4 regions of the Aeribacillus sp. FSL M8-0235 genome follow, and region 4 is predicted to be linked to each of the others. Evidence: riboswitches for the same ligand, from Rfam matches in the RefSeq annotation. Region 4 holds a riboswitch; each other region holds the start of a gene.

Region 1 (4,903 bases), 1.1 Mb from region 4:
ATATTGACTGCTGATGATAAAATGCTCTTCCATTCTTTTTAGATCGGCTTCTATCGTTTGTTGTGCGATTTCATCCAGCCTGTCAATTTGTTCTTCGACAAGCTGCTTAAACCAATCGCCCCCATAAGCCGCAATCCATTGTTGATAAATCGGTTCTTTTGGCTTCGCATCTTTTAATTTTTCGCCAATTTCGTAATATAGCCAATAGCACGGAAGTATTGCAGCAATAATATCGCCTAAGTGACCGTTGATCGCCGCTCGATATAAATGGGAAGTATAGGCGTACGCCGTTGGGGCCGGCTTAAAATTCGCCTTCTCCTCCTCTGTGATTCCCAGCTGTTTGGCAAATGTTTCATGAAGAGATAATTCCGCTTCAAATGTTCCTTGTGCATGCTGAGCCATTCGCGATGTCGTATATAAATCGTTTGCTTTTGCCGCTCCATACGATTGCACTTTTGCAAAATGGCTTAAATAATACGAATCTTGCAAAACGTAATAACGAAAACATTCAAGCGGCAAACTCCCATCGGCAATACCTTTTACAAATGGATGATCGAAGCTGGCCTGCCATATCGGATCTGCTTTTGTTCGAATTTTTTCAGAAAATTTCATGTTCATTCTCTCCTATATTAAGAATTGATTTCGATTGGCCACATTTCTTTTCGTTCAGACATTTCCCAAAACATATATTCGTATTTGCTCGTTGTGACAAAAATATCTTCCAGCCATTTCAATTCTTCTTCCCGTTTTCCTTCTGCAAGCTCATTCATTAAATCTTTCAGCCATTTTGCCAATTCACCGAATTCTGTTGATGCGTACATTTTTACCCACTCGCCGTAAAACTCATGTTCACTGGCACCAGGAATCTCATGTAAGCGTGTGCCGATTTCATAATAGCTCCATGTACATGGAAGGACTGCGGCAACCAGTTCTGCCAATGATCCTCGCTGCGACACATTTAACATATAGCTCGTATATGCAACGGTTGTAGCAGCAGGCTGAACTTGTTCTAATTTTTCCTTCTCTATTCCTATTCTTTCAGCGTATTGACGATGCAAATCCATTTCCACTTTTAACGTCGAATGTAGAAGATCAGCAAAAACTGTCATTGTTTGAAGATTGTGAGCCTTTAAGCTTCCAAGGGCAAACAGGCGGCAGTATTCGATTAAATAAAGATAATCCTGCTCCATAAAAAAGCGAAATTTGTCGATATCCAGCGTCCCATTGCCGATTCCTTGAACAAACGGATGATGGTAACTCGCTTCCCAAATCGGTTTTGCAGTTTTATACAATCGGTCTGTAAACATTTGAATTACCCCTTTCGCAGCTTTTGTAATTGTCATCGTTTTTTCTGATACCAATCAAATAAAAACGCGATCAGCGATTTTGTAAATGTTTTTAATTGGGGGATGGACAGCTTTTCATTCACCGAGTGTGCATCTTCAAGCGTGCCCGGTCCATATAAAACGACGGGAATTCCCGCTTCACTCAGCCAGCCGCCGTCTGTCACAGTAGGGGACATCGTCAGCTTTGCTTCCTCATTAAATGCCAGTTTATGTGCTTTTTGTAATGTTTTCACTCCGAGTGAATGTTCGTCATATGAAAAAGCTGGGAAAATTTCTCCTCGATCTTCAATCATCGATGTGCCGCCCCATTTAAATTTCGGAGGATATTTCCGAAGCCATGGATCAGCCATTGCAACATGATGGATATGTTCTTCAATTTCCCGGATCACCTCTACATAATGCTCTTCCGGGTAATAGTGAACGGTAATCCAAAGGGAACATTTATCGGCCACAAAAGCGGCGTGCCTTCCACCTTCAATCACTGCAGGATTAATTGTGGCAGAACCAGGCGGAAAGCCTTTGCTCGTTTTCATCACTGCCCAATGCTGTTCAAGCTCTCGCAGTCCTTCAATAATTTTCATCATTTTTTCAATCGCGCTTGCCCCAAAAAGCTTCCCGCCGGCATGAATCATTTGTCTTCTCGTGCCATCGTGAAATGTCTCGGGGCTTTCAATCGTAATCCAGCCCGTGATCACCCCGCCTTGCCCTTGTATTTCACAGTTGCTTGAATCGACAACGATGGCAAAATCAGCTCGATATCCCCGGTCGCAGCACGATTTTGTTCCTGCTTCGCCTACTTCTTCTCCGACGACGGACTGAAAAATGATATCCCCTCCCGGCTCAATGCCGTTTTCTTGCAGCAGCTTTATTGCAAACAGACTGGCAGCCATTCCCCCTTTCATATCCGCTACACCGCGTCCGTATATGTAATCCCCTTTAACCGTTGCCTCAAAAGGAGGCGTTAGCCATTCTTCTCCCTCTTCGATTGAAGCGACATCAATATGCCCGTTAATAATTAAACTGTGGTAATTTTCTGGATCTTTTCCTTTTTTCGTTCCTACTACGACTGGATCTTGTTCATATAAATCCCATTGATCAATGGAAAAGCCGATGTCTTCCAAATATGAGGCGACATACTTTTGAGCCTCTTTTGCATTTCTTGCCGGAGGGCTCGGCGTTTCAAACGATACGAGTGTTTTTAGAAGATTCAGAAGTTCTTCTTCCCTTTCATCAATTTGCTGAAATAGCGTTTGTAACACGTTGTCTCCCCTTTCTTAACATTTGTTTTGAAAAATGGTTTGCCAACCGGCCATGTAATGCAAAAAGCCCGTTCCCAATATAAGGGAACGGGCAAGTATATACAAAACCCATAGACAGGTTTCGATATTACTGCACCACTTCCCTACGCTAGTATGATCTAGATCAGGTTCAAAGGGTCAAGGCACACGCCTTTCTCAGCCTTTCGGCTCCCCTAGTGGTATGTTAATATTATGAAATTTTCATTTAATTTCATTAAATCATAAAATATCAGTAGCGTTGCATAAAAAAATTTAATGTTTGTCAAGCTCAATAAAAATTCCAGTTATTTCATGTAACTGAATATTCAGACATACAATCTTTCTAAGCAAGCTTAAAAGGACAATGACGTCTTAATCGGCAGTCCACTTCCACAATTTGGCAATATATTACAGAAACATTGGATCATAAACTAAATCGTCTAGGTGTTCCACCTCCCCTTCTTCAAATTGGTACACGATGGTTTCAAAATCTTTTTCCCAATCGTATTTTTTCCGACCGTTGGACGTTCGAATTGGCTTTTTAAAAAGGGAGCGAACAAAACAGTCAAAACCTTTAAAAAGCAGATTCTGTAAAGTTCGCTTGATCTCTAATAAAGGACCATCGTGATTCACTTTTAATTGGAGCATGGCCTGTAAGCAATAGGTGATTAGGGCGATCCAAATTTGATTGTAAACGGCATTTTGACTTTTTCCATAAAATCTTTTTATCTTAAGGTGCTGTTTCATCCATTTAAAGAAGGTCTCTATCTTCCAGCGATATCGGTATAAATCTGCAATCTCTTCCGCAGAAAGATCAAAGCAATTGGTTATGATGATCACGGGATTCCCTTCGCTGTCGACCGTTTCGATCAATCGGAGAGGATGAGTCATTTTGGTATGATTACGGTCATTTCCTAAAATGACAATCTGATCCCTATAAATCAAACGTTCTGGATTGGGAATCCGTTCCGATAAAACTTCAATCTCTGCGTTCTTTTTAAGCCGGGTAATGAATCGCACCCCTTCTCGGCATAAGCGGTCGAACTGTTTGTAATCGACATACCCTCGATCAAACAAGTAAATCGCATTTGGATCGATTTCAATGAGTTCGTCCATCTGTGTGCGATCGGCATGTTTCGCGGGTAAGATAATCCCTTGATCCGGAACAGTGATATCCTTCGTTACAACAACCTTTAAATGGAGTCGAACACCAGCCTTTGTCTTACGAAAAGTTGCCCATGGATATTGGCTCAAACTCATGCTCATCGTGGTAGAATCAATGACCAGAAGACGACCAATGTTTCGGATGATCGGGGCATTTTTCATTTGCCCTTGGATCTTTAAGACCAGATATTTAAATACTTTTTCAAACAGTTGAGGGGATAATTGGCCTAATTTGCGAGAAAGTTGCGAAGTACTAATTGCATCAAATTCCAGATATGTCTGCAACTCTTCCTTGTCTTTCAAATGTTTGGCCAATTTTGTTAAGCTTTCCAATTCATTTATCTGAGCGATGATACAAAGTTGTAAAAACTTATACGCTGTTAATTTTTTAATGTATTTGTCAACGTCAATCACATTAATTAGTTTTGAAAAAGTTATTGGATCGATCTCTTTAAATAGTTCATTTATTGTGGATTCTGTGGTATTCTTATCCATAATGGTTTCTCCTTATTCTTAGGATTTGGATAGGACTGCCAATCCTAATTATAAGGAGTTTTTTTATATCCAAAAAGATGAAATTTAACATAAAATTGGGCTTGACAAATTAAAATTAACTTAATGCAATGCTACTGATAAAATATAGAAAAATACAAGCCAACGGTTAATTGATCCTTTTTGCTGTCTTTAATAATTCACGATAACCAATTCGAGTAAATTGCAAATGTTGATCAATATAATTAGCCTTTTTCAAATGCTCGATGGATTGTTCAGAAAAACTGCCGCTAATTTCCTGAAACCTTCGATTAATTTCCACTAACGAATGATTTAATATAAAATCCGCATCAAGCAGCAGGACAATCCGCTCGATCTCAGGATCTCTTTTTAAAATCAAGTTGGCAATCCGGCCTTTCATGAATGCTAGCTCTTGTTGAAGCTTTGAAGCTTCATCCTCTTTTTCTCTAATTTTGGCTCGGTACTTTTGTTTTTCTTCCTCTTCGATACCGGCTTTTGTTAATAGCTCCTCCAACAATTGCGTTTTATCAAGCTCCAGTTTATTTAATTGCTGTTCTTTTCGCGCCATTTCTGTTTCATCAGGCAGCTTTTCGTTTTGAATAG
Region 2 (4,903 bases), 660 kb from region 4:
CCAGATTTCAGAAGAAATCGTTTTTACTTTAAAGCAGCTTTATAAATTCAGTATAAGCTGCTTTTTGTATAATAACTTTTTGTCAAAACGGTGTCTATTTTTTGAACAAAATGTGAATTTTTTGTTTCGTTTTTGTGACAAATGATTTATAATAAAAGAAAACGTTTTCTTTGTTTGGGGGTCAAAAAAATGGTCGTGACACTTATGAAATATTTTTATTTATTCGTTGCTCTCTTCTGTTTATTGTCTGGAATTTTGGTCGGTTTTGCAAAGGAGCTTCCGCTTTCGATGATAGTCATTTTCTTAGGTTTTTTCAATCTTGCTTTATATTATGTCTTCCATAGAGAAGCCTTGAAAAAACAGCAAATTTAAAAGAATGGCGAAAATAAAGGCACCATTCTTTTTCGAAAACGTCAAATAAGCTTTTTATAAACTTTATCTTTATAAAATTGAGATGCAGATGTGTTGAATATATTCCTTTTCTTCACGATTCGTTCCAATGCTAATTGTTTTTCCGACAGCTTTTGTTGTAATTTTTTCCTTTCTGCTTCATCTTCACAGCATTTTAGTAAATCTTGAATAGTTAATAGTTCCTTTTTCAAGTCATTTTCTTGATCGACCATACCGGCGTTTCTCAAAAGACGATAAGCCATTCGGAGTTCTTCCGGAATATCAGACAAATCGTCATGCGGGAGAGGCTTCCCCATCCCGGGAAGTTCTTTAAACTCTCCCTCTTCATATGCCTTTTTGATCCGATCCTCAGCAATTTTTGCAAATATATCCACGCTTCACCCTCCCTTCGACCGTTATGTTCGTCCTTTTTCTAAACGCTTTACCCGCTTTTTCATCGCTTTTGTTAAATATCCGCCTTTAAAAGAACGAATTTCATACGAGCTTAAAAACGCTTTTGGTTCTATTTCATTGACAAGGTTTAAAAATTCTTCCTCCCGAGAGCGTTGAGCAACAACTTCCAAACGATACCTGATCGAATTCATTCCTTCTCCTTGAAAGACCGTAACCCCAAAACCAGCCTCCCTCAATTTTTTTACTAATTCGGAATTTTTATCCATTAAATTCACATTGTATGTTACATATCCAAAAGCCAGCTTTTTCTCCAGTTCACCGCCCAACAACAGCCCTGCACCAAAACCGACAATATATGCACTAATATTGTAAATATTAGATAAATCTTGAAAAACTATTCCTAAAGCGACAATATAAATCGCTGCTTCTAGCAAACCTATACCAGCAGCAGCCTTTGTTTGATTTTTCACTAACAAAATAGTTCGGATCGTCAATACTGGTACATACAATAATTGCAGCAAAAAAATAAAAATTGCTTGTAGAAACATGTTGCCTAGACACTCCTTTGTTCCATCATACTATAAATTATTTTCAAAAAGAAAGAGCTATCATAAACTCAAAATCTGAGATTTGAAACTACATTTTTACAATTCATCTTGATCTGTTATTATGCTTCGAAACTTCCTTTTTCATGCGAATAGGCTGGCGCTTGAAATACATCGCTGTTCTCCATACCCACTCCAACGGCCCTAATTGAAAATATTTAAACCAAATATGGCTGATGATAAGCTGCACGGCAAAAATTGCGAGTGCAAGCCAAAAACCGGCGAAGGGGTATACTTTACCGTACAATCCCAATCCGTAATGATAAAAAAGATATGTACAAATAACAGATTGCATGATGTAATTTGTCAATGACATGCGTCCAACAGGCGCTATCTTCTTAACAATTTGCCGGCAGATTGGGTGAAAATATAAAAATATGAGAGAGATCACATAAAACAACATGAGAAATGGTGCACCGAACACCATGTAAAAACTATTTTTAGCGGTGACCGCAAAAATATTTAACGGAAGCCCAATGATAAGCCCGAAAAACCAGATGGCTGTTAATAACCTTCGATGCTTCTCCGGTTCTTGAAAAAGCTTTTGTTTCGCAAATATCATGCCAACTAAAAACATGCTGATATATGGGAGCATGTTTATTATATAGACAAGCGGTTGAAAAGGCCACATGCCAGACATAGACATGTAAAAAAGCCGATCATGAATACGCTGATGGAAAATATCAGTAAAACTTCCGTTTTGATATGAATGGATTGCGTTTCTTGCCTCCTCTTCCAGTAAGGCAGCCTGCTCTCTTTTTTGGACAAAAGCATCCTCACCATTGGATACAGCCGTCATCAAACCAATAAGGAGCAAATATAAACTAAATAAACATACAGTCCATACCAAAAGGGTTTTCCAGGAACACTTCCGGAAAAAAAGGAGAAGAAACCCCAGCACAGCATAATCCATTAAAATGTCTCCATCCCAAATGAAAAATGAATGAATTAGTCCAAATACAAAAAGCACCACCAGTCTGCGTATATATATAGAAACAAAGTTCCTGCCGTTTCCTAAAGCCCGTTCCTCCATGATGATGATTCCAAATCCGAACAATAATGAGAACATTGTAATAAACTTCATTTGTACAAATATTTCCAAAATATTTTTCGTTAGAAAATCCCATGTTCTCCATGTTTCAGTAAAAAAATTTTCGCTGCCTATTTGGTATAAATATACATCTGGATAGCTGAAATGCGCCATATTCACAAGTAAAATGCCAAATATCGCAGCCCCCCGCACCACATCCACTACTTCATAACGCTCACGTTTAAGATTCAAACCAAAACCCCCATTCTGAAAAAAGTTCTTATTGTTAACGCCCTTTTTTCATTACTTTTTGTCCAAAGGCTGCATTTCAGCTTTATCATGTTTAAATTTATTTGAATATAGCGAAAAAAGAATGACAATTTTCTTATAGTCTATTATGATAGACATAAGATTCGAATATCAGCAGATCCACAAGGGGAGCTATATGCTGAGAGTGGACGGATATTTCGTCCAGACCCTTTGAACCTGTTAGTTAATGCTAGCGTAGGGATGTGGAAGTATACTGATCCATGATACAGCCTTTTCCCCCTTATGGATATTTGTTGATAGCAAATAATATACAGGGGGTTTTATTTTTGGAAAAAAATCGCTTATTACTATTAATAGAAGCAGCAATCTTTGCAGCATTGGCAGTTATACTTGATCTTCTCCCTTCCATTCAATTATCATCAGCCATTTCTATATCCATTGCCATGGTGCCTGTACTCATATTATCGTTTCGATCCGGTGCAAAGATTGGCTTCATTTCCGGCTTTTTATGGGGATTATTGCAAATTGTATTAGGTGATGCATACATCCTGATGCCTGTTCAAGGCTTCATCGACTATTTTCTAGCTTTTTCCTTTATCGGTTTAGCCGGTCTTTTCTGCAAAACTATCCAAAATAAGCTGAAAGATGGAAAGAAAAGCTCTGCTCTTGTTTTCATCATCTTTGGCGTCTTCATCGGAGCTTTTGCACGTTATTTTTGGCATTTTATCAGCGGTGTCTTTTTCTTCGGAGAATATGCACCAGAAGGAATGTCAGCGGTCGTTTATTCTTTGATCGTAAACGGCATTACGATGATAGGAGCGTTTGTATTATGCGCTGTCGTTACTGTTATTCTCATTATGGCGGCGCCAAGATTGGTTGTAAAATAAATAAAATAGTCCTCTGCAAAACATGCAGAGGATGATTTTGTTTATAGGGTAAATACTTTCGTTTCAACAGTGTATTTTTTTAATTTTTCACGGCTTACATGAAAACCGATCCCCGGGTTATCAGGCAAGGCAATTTTTCCATTATAAACCGATATTTCCGGTTCAATAATATCTTCTTCCCAATACTTAGATGAACTGGATATATCTCCTGGCAGTGTGAATTGTTCAAGTGTCGCTAAGGCTATATTATGGGCCCGTCCAATCCCTGATTCAAGCATCCCTCCGCACCAAACTGGAACATTTTGCTCTTTGCAAAAATCATGGATTTTTTTTGCTTCTGTCAAACCGCCAACACGGCCGATTTTTATATTCATAATTTTGCAGCTTCGAAGTTCAACAGCCTTTCGAGCATCTTCGAAGGAACAAATACTTTCATCTAAACAGATCGGTGTGTCCAATTCTTTTTGAAGTTTGCTATGATCCACAATATCATCGTGCGCAAGAGGCTGCTCAATCATCATTAATTGAAACTCATCCAATTGTTTTAGATGATTTATATCTTTTAATGTATAGGCACTGTTCGCATCAGCCATTAAATCCAAGTTCGGAAAATGCTTCCGTATTTCCTTAACTACTTCAATATCCCAACCTGGTTTAATCTTTATTTTTACTCTCTTGTATCCTTCCTCCTGATATTGTTCAATAAGACTGATTAAATCTTTTATTGTTGGCTGAATACCGATGCTCACCCCAGCTTCAACTTCTTTTTTCATTCCCCCGAGAGCTTGTGAAAGAGGTATATTTTGCTGTTTTGCATATAGATCCCACACGGCACCTTCCAAAGCCGCTTTTGCCATATAATTTCTGCGAATAAAACGAAACGATTCAGCCAACTCACGAGGATGATGAAACGACGTCTTTGATAAAATCGGAATGAGGAAATCTTCGATCATGTGCACAGTTGTTTTCACGGTTTCTTCTGTATACCATGGAATGGAAAAAGCAACCCCTTCTCCAAAACCGGCTGCACCATCATCATCCTTTACTTCTACGATCAACAATTCGCGATCGTGAATGTCTCCATAGCTAGTAGAAAATGGGGCTTTCAAACGCATCTGTAATATATGCAAAACAATTTTCTTAATTTTTATCAATTAAGAGCATCTCCTTTTTTAAACAAGCTCTCAGCTAAGTTCGACAAAATCATTCCCATTCGCCAGAGGGCTCGATATTTCCCGGAAAATATTTCTTAAAATAGCGAATCCACTCGAACGTTTGTTTTACACTAATTATAAAATAAACGCTTT
Region 3 (4,903 bases), 1.5 Mb from region 4:
ATTTTCCAGTTCCTAACATTAATCTCGACTGAAATGTTTTATCACCTATTTTTAACATGAATCATCATCCCCCTCCAACAAAATGGACAATTTCAATTTGATCACCATCATTTAATGTCTGGATACTGTATTGTTCTTTTGAAACAATTTCACCATTTCGTTCAACGACAACAATTCTTTCCTGCAATTGAAAAAAGTTCAGCAAATCTTCTATGTTCCGAACACTATTCTCCACTTCCATCTGCTGGCCGTTAATGCGAAGTTTCACTGTTTAATCACCTCCCTTTCGCATCAGAAAGCAATCTGTTTAAAGAAAAGCTATGAACATAACGCTCATATTGATTCGTTTTCAAAATCATGTCTTTTACGATCAAGCTTGTAATCGGCGCTAGAAGAATGCCGTTTCGATAATGGCCGGTCGCAAAAAAGATTCCCTCATGCTCCGGGTGCTCGGCAAAATACGGCCAGCCGTCAGCTGTTTGCGGCCTGAGCGACGACCAAGCACTAACGACCGGTTCAGACCCGATTTCTGGCATAATTTTCTGAACCTTTATCATTAATTCGGATACTCCTTTGACTGTCGGATGCGTATCCCAGTCGTTTTCATAAGAAGTTGCTCCAATAATAACGGTGCCGTCTTTTTTCGGTACGATATAACAGTGCTCGTAAAACACTGTTTTGTTGATCACCAGTTTTTTCGGTTTTATGGCTAAGCATTCTCCTTTAACGGGCTTCATTGGATTTCTCAGCCCCAGCTTTTCAAAGAAAAAGCCACTCCAAACTCCGCTTGAAACGACGACTTTTCCACATATAAAAACTCCTTGGGAAGTGACAAGCTTGTATGCTTTTCCCTCTTTAATCACGTCGAAAACAGGACATTGTTCAAAAATAGATGCACCATATTTTCTAGCGCCTTTCGCATATGCGTGGCAAACAGATGAACCTTTCACTTGGCCGTCATGCTTAAGCCAAAGAGCTCCCGCAATGTCTTCAGAAACATGTGGCTCATTTGCCAGTACGTTTTCCCTTGAATGCCATTCTAGTTCATCCTCATCTGCAAGCGATTGCAGGGAGCGGCCTTCTTCCTCAGTAAATGCAAGCCGATACATGCCTTCCTGCACAAGCTCAATATCCACACCAGATTGCTCCAATAATTCTTTTGCAAGGCTCGGATATAAATTTCGGCTCTCTAAGCATAGCTCAAAAAATATGTCTCTTTTTTCATTTTCAGAATGGGCACCCAGCATTCCTGCTGCAGCGGATGTCGCTTTACCTCCGATTTCGCCGCTTTCAAACACGGCGGTCTTCAGCCCAGCTTTTGATAGCTCATAGGCGATCCCTTGGCCGATGACCCCTCCCCCGATGATTCCAACATCAAAAACGTTCATTTGAAAAAGCTTCCCCTTTCCTGAAAAGTTTGGCAGCGCTCCCTGGATCTTTCGAAGAAAAGATATAGGACATAACGGCAATACCGCTTGCTTTTTTTTCTAAAACCTTTTGCATATTATCAGGCGTGATCCCACCGATGGCGATAATAGGAATATTGACGTGTCCAACGATTTTCCCAAGCAAATCTGTTCCCTTTGCCGGAAGTCCTTTTTTACTGTTCGTTTCAAAAACGTTTCCGAAAAAACAATAGTCTGCTCCGTCTTTTTCTGCTTTTACCGCTTCATCTAATGAATGGACGCTGACACCGGCTTTTATTTGTGGAAAAGCGCTTTTCACTTTTTTTATCGGCAGGCCGGTTCCCGGAAGATGAACATTTTGAACGCCTGTTAGGAGCGCAACATCGAGCCGATCGTTGATAACAAGCTGTTCTCTCCTTATCCCTTTTGCCAAAAGCTGTTCTACGAGATGAATGATCTCACATGGTCTTTTATTTTTTTCTCGTATATGAACGTAATCAACATGTTCTGATATGGACAAAATTATGCGTATTAGCTCGTTGACCGGTTTTGTTCCGTCTGTTACGGCATGAAGTTCCAACATTGTACATTCCTTTCATGAGAAAGACGCTCACACTCGTCTTTCAAGGTTCAAAACTGGAAAGCAGCTGTCCAAGGGTGAGACTGGAAACAATAAAAAACCACCTTCCTTGCTGGAAAGTGGTAATGGAATATCAGACATATGTTTCAAATTCCCACTTCCCTACGCTGGCATCATCCAGATCAGGTTCAAAGGGTCTTAAAGTCAACACTTTAATCTCAGCCTTTTCAAAGGCTCCCCTAGTGGATGCTTATTAAATTTTCATACTAATTTCATGCTATCACAATTTGTTTTGTTTGCAAATATTATTTGCTAAATTCCAGCTCATCTTTTAACTCATTTACATATTTGCGGGAACCCGTTACAATCAAGCGGTCCCCTTTTTTCAATTCGGTATCGCCGTGAGGCACAATGGAATCTTCACCTCGAAAAATCCGGACAAAGATACAATCTCCTGTAAACGGAAAGTATCGAAGCTTCATTCCATCATATTTTCGGTTATTCATATTAATTTGATAAAGAGAGTTGTCTTGGTTTGTTAAGATCCGCATAACGCCAGGCGATTCGATCAAAGCCCTGAGCAGCGTTTTTGTTGACAGCATGACGGAAAATACGCTGATCCCCTTTTCTTTTAATGCTTGATCCAACTCCGGGGAAGAAATGGAGGCGATGACCTGTTCTACGCCGCATTCTTTTGCATATGTCGCAATTTCCGCATTTCTTTCTTCATCCCCAGTAGCCACTATTACTATATCAGCTTCCATTATGTGGTGTTCATTCAATGATTCTATCGAATAGTCTTTCAATTCTTCTATTTTAAATACCGATTGAGCAGTCCCGTTTTCAATTTTGTCTTGCTGTGTATGATATACGGTTGCTTCATACAAATTTTTGTCCAATTCCCTTGTGACTGGAAGGGTCATTTGATTTGCACCAATAAAAGCAATTTTCTTTTTAGGCTGCACCGCCATTTTTTTAGGGAATAATTTTTTAAATCCTATCGGCGTGATAATGCTTGTTAACACGGCAACTACTATTAGTGCGTCAGCCATTTGCTTATCAATCAGTTCGATTCGCTGTCCAATTTCAGCTGCCGCAATAACTAATGATAAAGTAGCAGTCAACAAGAACGCCGCCGCAATCGTTGTATTCGTATCATACCATTTTCTCAGCACAAAAACGGGAATAAACTTTGAGATCAAGAGGGCGAGAAATAACAAAGGAATTAACAAAAGAAGGTTCGGATCTTTGATCAATTCCCATAAATCCAATTCCACCCCTATCATGACAAAAAAGATCGGGATTAAAAAACCGTAGCCAAACGAATCTAGCTTTTGCACCAAGTCTGAATTAGGCGATAAAAGCGAGACTAAAACTCCCGCAAGGAAGGCGCCTAAAATATTTTCTGCCCCAAGCGTTTCCGATAAACCTACAAGTGCGAGAATTAACGTAAAAACCGCCCTTGTTCCAATTTGAACCGTTCCTTTTGACATCGATTTAATAAAGGATCGACTTTTAAACCTTTTGCCAATGAAGTAAAGCAGTACGCCTGCTGCAAACAAAAGAAGCAGAAGCCACGTATTGCTTTCTCCTTCGCTGTTTAAGGAGACAAAAACCGCCAGCAAAATCATGGTGACAAGGTCGGCTATGACAGCCACCAGCAAAATAATTTGGCCGATGGTTGTTTTCATAATTTGCTCGTCTTTCAGCGTCGGCACTACTACTCCTAAAGAAATCGTTGAAATCACTAACGTCATGAAAAAGGCATTGCGGATAAATCCCATCCACATTAACAAATACGATAAAAGTAATGAAACAACGAAAATGCCAAGAAAAACAATTGACGCAACCAAAAAAGTATGAGGAGCTTTTTTTCCGTTGGGCAGCTTTTCTTCTTTTTTCTTCTCTTTGGAGAAAATGGTGAAATCAATCTCAAGCCCGCTTAAAAACATGAGAAATATAAATCCCAGCGTTGAGAGAGTTGACAGCCATACATCTTCTTGCACTAAATTAAATCCCGTTTTCCCGATGATTAATCCGACAATAATTTCCGCAACGACGACAGGAATGAATGCCAGTTTGAACCGATGCAGCAAAATCGGGGTTAAAAAAGCGCCTACCAACACGATGACAAGAGAGGTTACTGCATGTGATTCCATATTACGCCTCCTTTAGCTAATTTTGTTAGAGCAAATAGTTCATAAATAGTGTCGCCATGCCAAAATAAATCAAAATGCTGATCATATCATTAATCGTTGTAATAAATGGACCGGAGGCCACAGCCGGGTCAATACGAAGCCTGTGCATGACAAGAGGAACAAACGCCCCGGCAATTGTCGCAACAGTCAGCGTTGACAATATGGAAAGACCCACTAGCAGTCCTAAGAAAAATTTCTGCTTCCAAATAAAAATTGTCAGTGCAACAACAATTCCGCATACTGTTCCGGTAATCAAGCCGGTTCCAGCTTCTTTGAGAATAATTTTCCACACGCGTTCGGAAGTGCCTTCGCCTGTTGCAATTCTTCTTACGGCAACAGCGAGAGCTTGTGTTCCTGTATTTCCAGCCATCCCTGCAATTAATGGTATAAAGAGCGCTAAAGTTGCCACTTTGTTCAACGTTTCTTCAAACTGGCCGATTAGGCCGGCGGTGAACATTCCTAAAAATAGGAGAATAATAAGCCATGGCAATCTTTTTTTGGCAGCAGAAACAGCATTCGGATCATATGAATCTACATCCGAGACAGCGGCCAGTTTCGAATAATCGTCAGAAGCCTCTTCGTCCAGCACATCAATAATATCATCAACAGTTATAATTCCAACAAGACGATGTTGAAAATCAACAACCGGAAGAGCCAAAAAATTGTAGTCCTTCATCTTTCTTGCTACTTCTTCCTGATCATCCGCCACAGATACCGAG
Region 4 (4,903 bases):
ATTGGCCGTTTTCCTAAATCATATAGCCATATGTACCACAGGTCAGTGCTTGCGGAGCAAAAGAGCGTCAAAAGGTTTGTCCATTATGAAGCACTTTTTCTCCGGCATTTAAAAAAGATCATTGATGAATTGAATCCGAAAATGATTGTTTGTACCCATGCTCTTCCTTCCTACTTGCTTGCCAGGCTGAAAGCCTCTTCTCAAATCAACATCCCTGTTATCAATGTATACACAGATTTTTTTATTCATCATCTTTGGGGAAAAAGAGAAATTGACTATCATTTTGTCGGTCACTCATATATGAAAGATTATTTGCTCCAAAAAGGTATAAAAAAAGAACAGATTTTTGTTACGGGGATTCCTGTTCACCCCAATATTACAAAAAGGAAAGATGAACATGTACATAGCATGCGTTTTTATCAAGGATTAATTTCGGGAGGAAGCTCAGGCGTCGGTTCAATAGAGAAAATAACGGAAAAAATCAGCCGCGATGATGATATCCATTATATGGTCTTATGCGGAAAAAACAGAAAGCTTTATGATCGATTAATAAAACAAAACCATCCACGAATTACTCCTTTACCTTACATCTCTTCAAGAGAACAAATGAACGATCTGTACAATCGCGTCGATTTTATCATGACAAAGCCCGGGGGTGTGACAATTAGCGAATGTTTATACAAAAAAATCCCTATTTTTGTGTACCACACTCTTCCAGGACAGGAAGAAATAAATTTGGAGAAATTAAAAAAATTCGGGATGGTGTTTGATTTTCGAAATTGGCAAGAGGAAACAAATATTTCGGCCTCCATTATTCGAGCGCTGCAATCTAAACAGCTATCAAAATTTTTAACGAAAGTGGATGAATATCATAAAAGTTTAATTCCGATTGAACCAGCGGGATTGATCAAACGTTTAATGAATGAATAGCTCCTGGAAGCCATTAAAGCTTCCAGGAGCATTAGTTTGAAAATTATTTATCGATAAAGGGATGATCCGCCCTCTATAAATTCTTTTGCTTTTTGCCTCAAACCTTCCTGAACGAAATCAGAATCACTTGAACCGGCCATTTTTCTTAAATTGTGGGAAATTTTCATCGAGCAAAATTTTGGACCGCACATAGAACAAAAATGGGCAATTTTCGCTCCTTCTGCCGGCAAAGTTTCGTCATGATATTCGCGTGCCCGTTCAGGATCGAGAGAAAGATTAAATTGGTCGTTCCAGCGAAATTCAAAACGGGCTTTTGATAAAGCATCATCCCTTATTTGGGCGCCTGGATGCCCTTTTGCCAAATCTGCGGCGTGGGCTGCAATTTTGTAAGCAACAACACCTTGGCGCACATCCTCTTTATTGGGAAGGCCTAAATGCTCTTTCGGAGTTACATAACATAGCATGGCCGTTCCGTACCAGCCGATCATGGCTGCTCCAATGGCTGACGTAATATGATCATAGCCGGGAGCAATATCGGTTGTTAATGGACCAAGGGTATAAAAAGGAGCCCCCTTGCAAATTTCATTTTCTAAATCAACATTTTCTTTAATTTTATGCATCGGAATGTGCCCAGGGCCTTCGATCATGACTTGAACATCATGTTTCCAGGCGATTTCCGTCAATTCACCGAGCGTTTTCAATTCGGCAAATTGCGCTTCATCATTGGCATCTCGAATAGATCCGGGACGCAAGCCGTCACCTAATGAAACAGCAATATCATATGTTTTTAAAATTTCGCAAATCTCTTCAAAATGAGTGTATAAAAAGTTTTCTTGATGATGCGCCATACACCACTGGGCCATGATCGAACCGCCGCGGGATACGATTCCGGTCGTCCTTTTGACGGTCAAAGGGATATAATGAAGCAGCACGCCGGCATGTATAGTAAAATAATCGACCCCTTGTTCTGCTTGCTCAATTAATGTATCACGGTAAATTTCCCATGTTAACTCTTCAGCAACGCCATTTACTTTTTCGAGCGCTTGGTAAATCGGGACGGTTCCAACCGGCACGGGCGAGTTGCGGATGATAAATTCTCTTGTTGCATGAATATTTTTTCCTGTTGACAGGTCCATAATTGTGTCAGCGCCCCAGCGAATGGCCCAAAGCATCTTCTCAACTTCTTCTTCAATTGACGATGTTACAGCTGAATTGCCAATGTTGGCATTAATTTTTACATGAAAGTTCCGGCCGATGATCATCGGTTCACTTTCCGGGTGATTAATGTTGGACGGAATAATGGCCCTGCCGGTAGCGACTTCTTGACGAACGAATTCAGGATCCATGTTTTCACGAATCGCCACAAACTCCATCTCTGGGGTGATGATCCCCTTTTTTGCATAGTGCATTTGTGTAACGACAGCACCTTTTTTTGCTTTGAAAGGCTTTCGATGAAAAGGTGTGGCAATATTGTGATCTTCCCAATTGCGAAATCCATTATCTTCAGGCTTTACCTGGCGCCCGTCATATTCTACAACATCATGACGGTCTAAAATCCACTGTTTGCGCACAGCCGGCAAACCTTTATGAATATCTGCCTGAAAATCAGGATCTGTATAGGGACCGCTCGTGTCATAAACCTTTACAGGTTCATTTTCAAACGTTCCCGCTTCCGTTTTCGTGGGAGTTAATTGAATTTCCCTCATCGGAACCCGAATATCGGGTCTCGACCCAGTCACATAAATTTTTTTGCTTGCTGGAAACTGCATGTTTTCGAAATAATGTTTCATTTTTCTCCTCCTCCATTTTTTTATCTGAAGATGTGCATAGAAAAATAGGAGGGGAGATGGGATGTGAAAAATAAAAACGGGTTCGCTTTAACACGAACCCGATCAATTCAATATAGAAAAAGAAGGCAATACAAAATACTCCCGCTACCTACTTCCCTACGCTGGCATCATCCAGATCAGGTTCAAAGGGTTGAAGAACTTCAGGCGCGTTCTTCTCTCAGTCCAGCTAATTGGACACCCCTAGTAGATGGTTATATATTTTTTTTAATAGTAACATAATATGAAAAATAATGAAAATATTTTTTCGTTTCATGTTTGTTTGCAGAATAGTTGATTTTTGAAACTTTCTGCACAATTGTCCGTAATAATATTAGGCAAAAAATAAGGGGGGAGAGGCCTGAAATCAAACAATAAGTTTTTCGCTATTTGCGCTCTGCTGCTCATCTTGTCGATTATTTGTGCGTCTTTTGATGCCAAATCAGCTGAAGGAAAAACTGTTTATTTTATTCCGATTGAAAATACAATTGAAAAAGGGTTGGTGCATTTTATTAAACGATCCATTCAGGAGGCGGAAAAAGAAAAAGCGGATGTCATTGTTTTTGAATTGAACACTCCTGGCGGTGCTTTAGAGGCAGCGATAGAAATAGGTAAAATGATTATGGATACAGATATCAAAACAATCACTTATGTAAATAAACATGCGATTTCCGCAGGGGCTTATATAGCATTAAGGGCTGATCAAATATATTACCATCCTGGCGGTACCATTGGGTCAGCGGCTGTCATTGACTCCAATGGCAATGCTGCAGAAGTAAAAGTGCAATCGTTTTGGAAAGCAGAGATGAGAAATGCTGCTGAGGTTCATGGCAGAGACCCTATGTTCGCTGAGGCGATGGTAGACAGCAGCTTGGATATGCCCGAATATGGTGCAGAAAAAGGAGAATTACTAACATTAACAGCAAAACAAGCGATGGAAGTCGGGTATGGTGAAGGCATCGCCAAAAGCCGGGCAGAGCTTTTGAAATCGATCGGAATGGAAGGTGCAAAAATCCAAGAGACTGAGGAGACGTTTGCTGAAAAAATAGCCCGTTTTGTAACAAACATGTATACCATTCCGATATTATTAACGATTAGCGGTTTAGGGTTTGTGTTAGAATTGTACACTCCTGGGTTTGGCATTCCTGGTTTTATTGGACTATTGGCGCTGTTTTTGTTTTTCTTCGGTCATTTTATTGCAGGGCTTGCGGGATTGGAAACGGTTGTTTTGTTCGTGCTTGGGGTTCTGCTTATAATTGCAGAGTTGTTTGTTCCAGGAGGAATTATTGGAGCAATCGGTTTTCTTTCAGTCCTTTTAAGTTTATTTTTAGCAGCTGATCATATAGGACATATGGCGGTTTCTCTTTTTATTGCCGGTTCCATTTCGATATTCACAATATTCATCATGTCAAAGGTGATTGGTAAGCGTATGAAATGGTTTAAAAAAATTATTTTAAATGATTCAATCAGCACGGAGAAAGGTTATGTATCCAATCAAAATCGTACAGATTTAATTGGGAAAACGGGTGTAACTGTGACTGCTTTACGACCGGCAGGAACAGTAATGACCGATGGAGAGGAAAGATTGGATGTTGTGACAGAAGGAACGTATATTGAGAAAGGAAAAAAAGTGAAAATTGTTAAAGTAGAAGGCTCACGAATTGTTGTAAGAGCTATTAATGAAAATGAATAGGAGGTAGGTATATCACATGGATGTATCATTTTTTCTTTTACTAGGTCTTATCGTATTAGGTCTTATTTTGCTTGGCATCTTGTTCTCTTTTGTGCCGATTATGCTCTGGATTTCCGCTCTGGCAGCTGGCGTTCGCATCAGTATTTTGACTCTTATTGGAATGAGGCTGCGTAGAGTCATTCCAAGTCGAGTGATCAATCCGTTAATTAAAGCGCATAAAGCAGGCCTTGATGTCACAACGAATCAATTGGAAAGCCATTATTTGGCAGGAGGGAATGTTGATCGAGTTGTCAACGCATTAATTGCAGCTGAAAGAGCTAATATTGAATTGAGCTTTGAACGTTGTGCTGCGATTGATTTAGCGGGAAGAGACGTGCTTGAGGCCGTTCAAATGAGCGTAAATCCGAAAGTAATCGAAACCCCGTTTATTGCAGGGGTTGCCATGGACGGAATT

What was found. Region 4 has a riboswitch for thiamine pyrophosphate ahead of thiC (phosphomethylpyrimidine synthase ThiC). Riboswitches for the same ligand answer to the same signal wherever they lie in the genome.
Region 1: it holds a riboswitch for thiamine pyrophosphate, as region 4 does, so the genes downstream of both, NSQ71_RS07350 (acetylornithine deacetylase) here and thiC (phosphomethylpyrimidine synthase ThiC) in region 4, are expected to answer to the same signal.
Region 2: it holds a riboswitch for thiamine pyrophosphate, as region 4 does, so the genes downstream of both, thiT (energy-coupled thiamine transporter ThiT) here and thiC (phosphomethylpyrimidine synthase ThiC) in region 4, are expected to answer to the same signal.
Region 3: it holds a riboswitch for thiamine pyrophosphate, as region 4 does, so the genes downstream of both, tenI (thiazole tautomerase TenI) here and thiC (phosphomethylpyrimidine synthase ThiC) in region 4, are expected to answer to the same signal.

The regions. Positions count from the first base shown of each region.
Region 1 covers NZ_JBBOBW010000001.1:1,509,411-1,514,313, reverse strand. The annotation lists gene tenA (thiaminase II) at 1-612, opposite strand, end outside; gene tenA (thiaminase II) at 630-1,307, opposite strand; gene NSQ71_RS07350 (acetylornithine deacetylase) at 1,340-2,605, opposite strand; TPP riboswitch at 2,729-2,829, opposite strand; gene NSQ71_RS07345 (IS4 family transposase) at 3,032-4,282, opposite strand; gene NSQ71_RS07340 (hypothetical protein) at 4,449-4,903, opposite strand, start outside.
Region 2 covers NZ_JBBOBW010000001.1:3,252,888-3,257,790, forward strand. The annotation lists gene NSQ71_RS15940 (hypothetical protein) at 190-372, shown strand; gene NSQ71_RS15945 (DnaJ family domain-containing protein) at 414-785, opposite strand; gene NSQ71_RS15950 (DUF2179 domain-containing protein) at 807-1,352, opposite strand; gene NSQ71_RS15955 (DUF418 domain-containing protein) at 1,456-2,691, opposite strand; TPP riboswitch at 2,864-2,967, shown strand; gene thiT (energy-coupled thiamine transporter ThiT) at 3,036-3,596, shown strand; gene menC (o-succinylbenzoate synthase) at 3,638-4,747, opposite strand.
Region 3 covers NZ_JBBOBW010000001.1:1,132,631-1,137,533, reverse strand. The annotation lists gene NSQ71_RS05640 (thiazole synthase) at 1-58, opposite strand, end outside; gene thiS (sulfur carrier protein ThiS) at 65-268, opposite strand; gene thiO (glycine oxidase ThiO) at 276-1,388, opposite strand; gene tenI (thiazole tautomerase TenI) at 1,375-1,989, opposite strand; TPP riboswitch at 2,129-2,237, opposite strand; gene NSQ71_RS05620 (monovalent cation:proton antiporter family protein) at 2,292-4,145, opposite strand; gene mgtE (magnesium transporter) at 4,171-4,903, opposite strand, start outside.
Region 4 covers NZ_JBBOBW010000001.1:2,594,604-2,599,506, reverse strand. The annotation lists gene NSQ71_RS12620 (MGDG synthase family glycosyltransferase) at 1-930, shown strand, start outside; gene thiC (phosphomethylpyrimidine synthase ThiC) at 978-2,720, opposite strand; TPP riboswitch at 2,857-2,972, opposite strand; gene NSQ71_RS12610 (NfeD family protein) at 3,166-4,449, shown strand; gene floA (flotillin-like protein FloA) at 4,466-4,903, shown strand, end outside.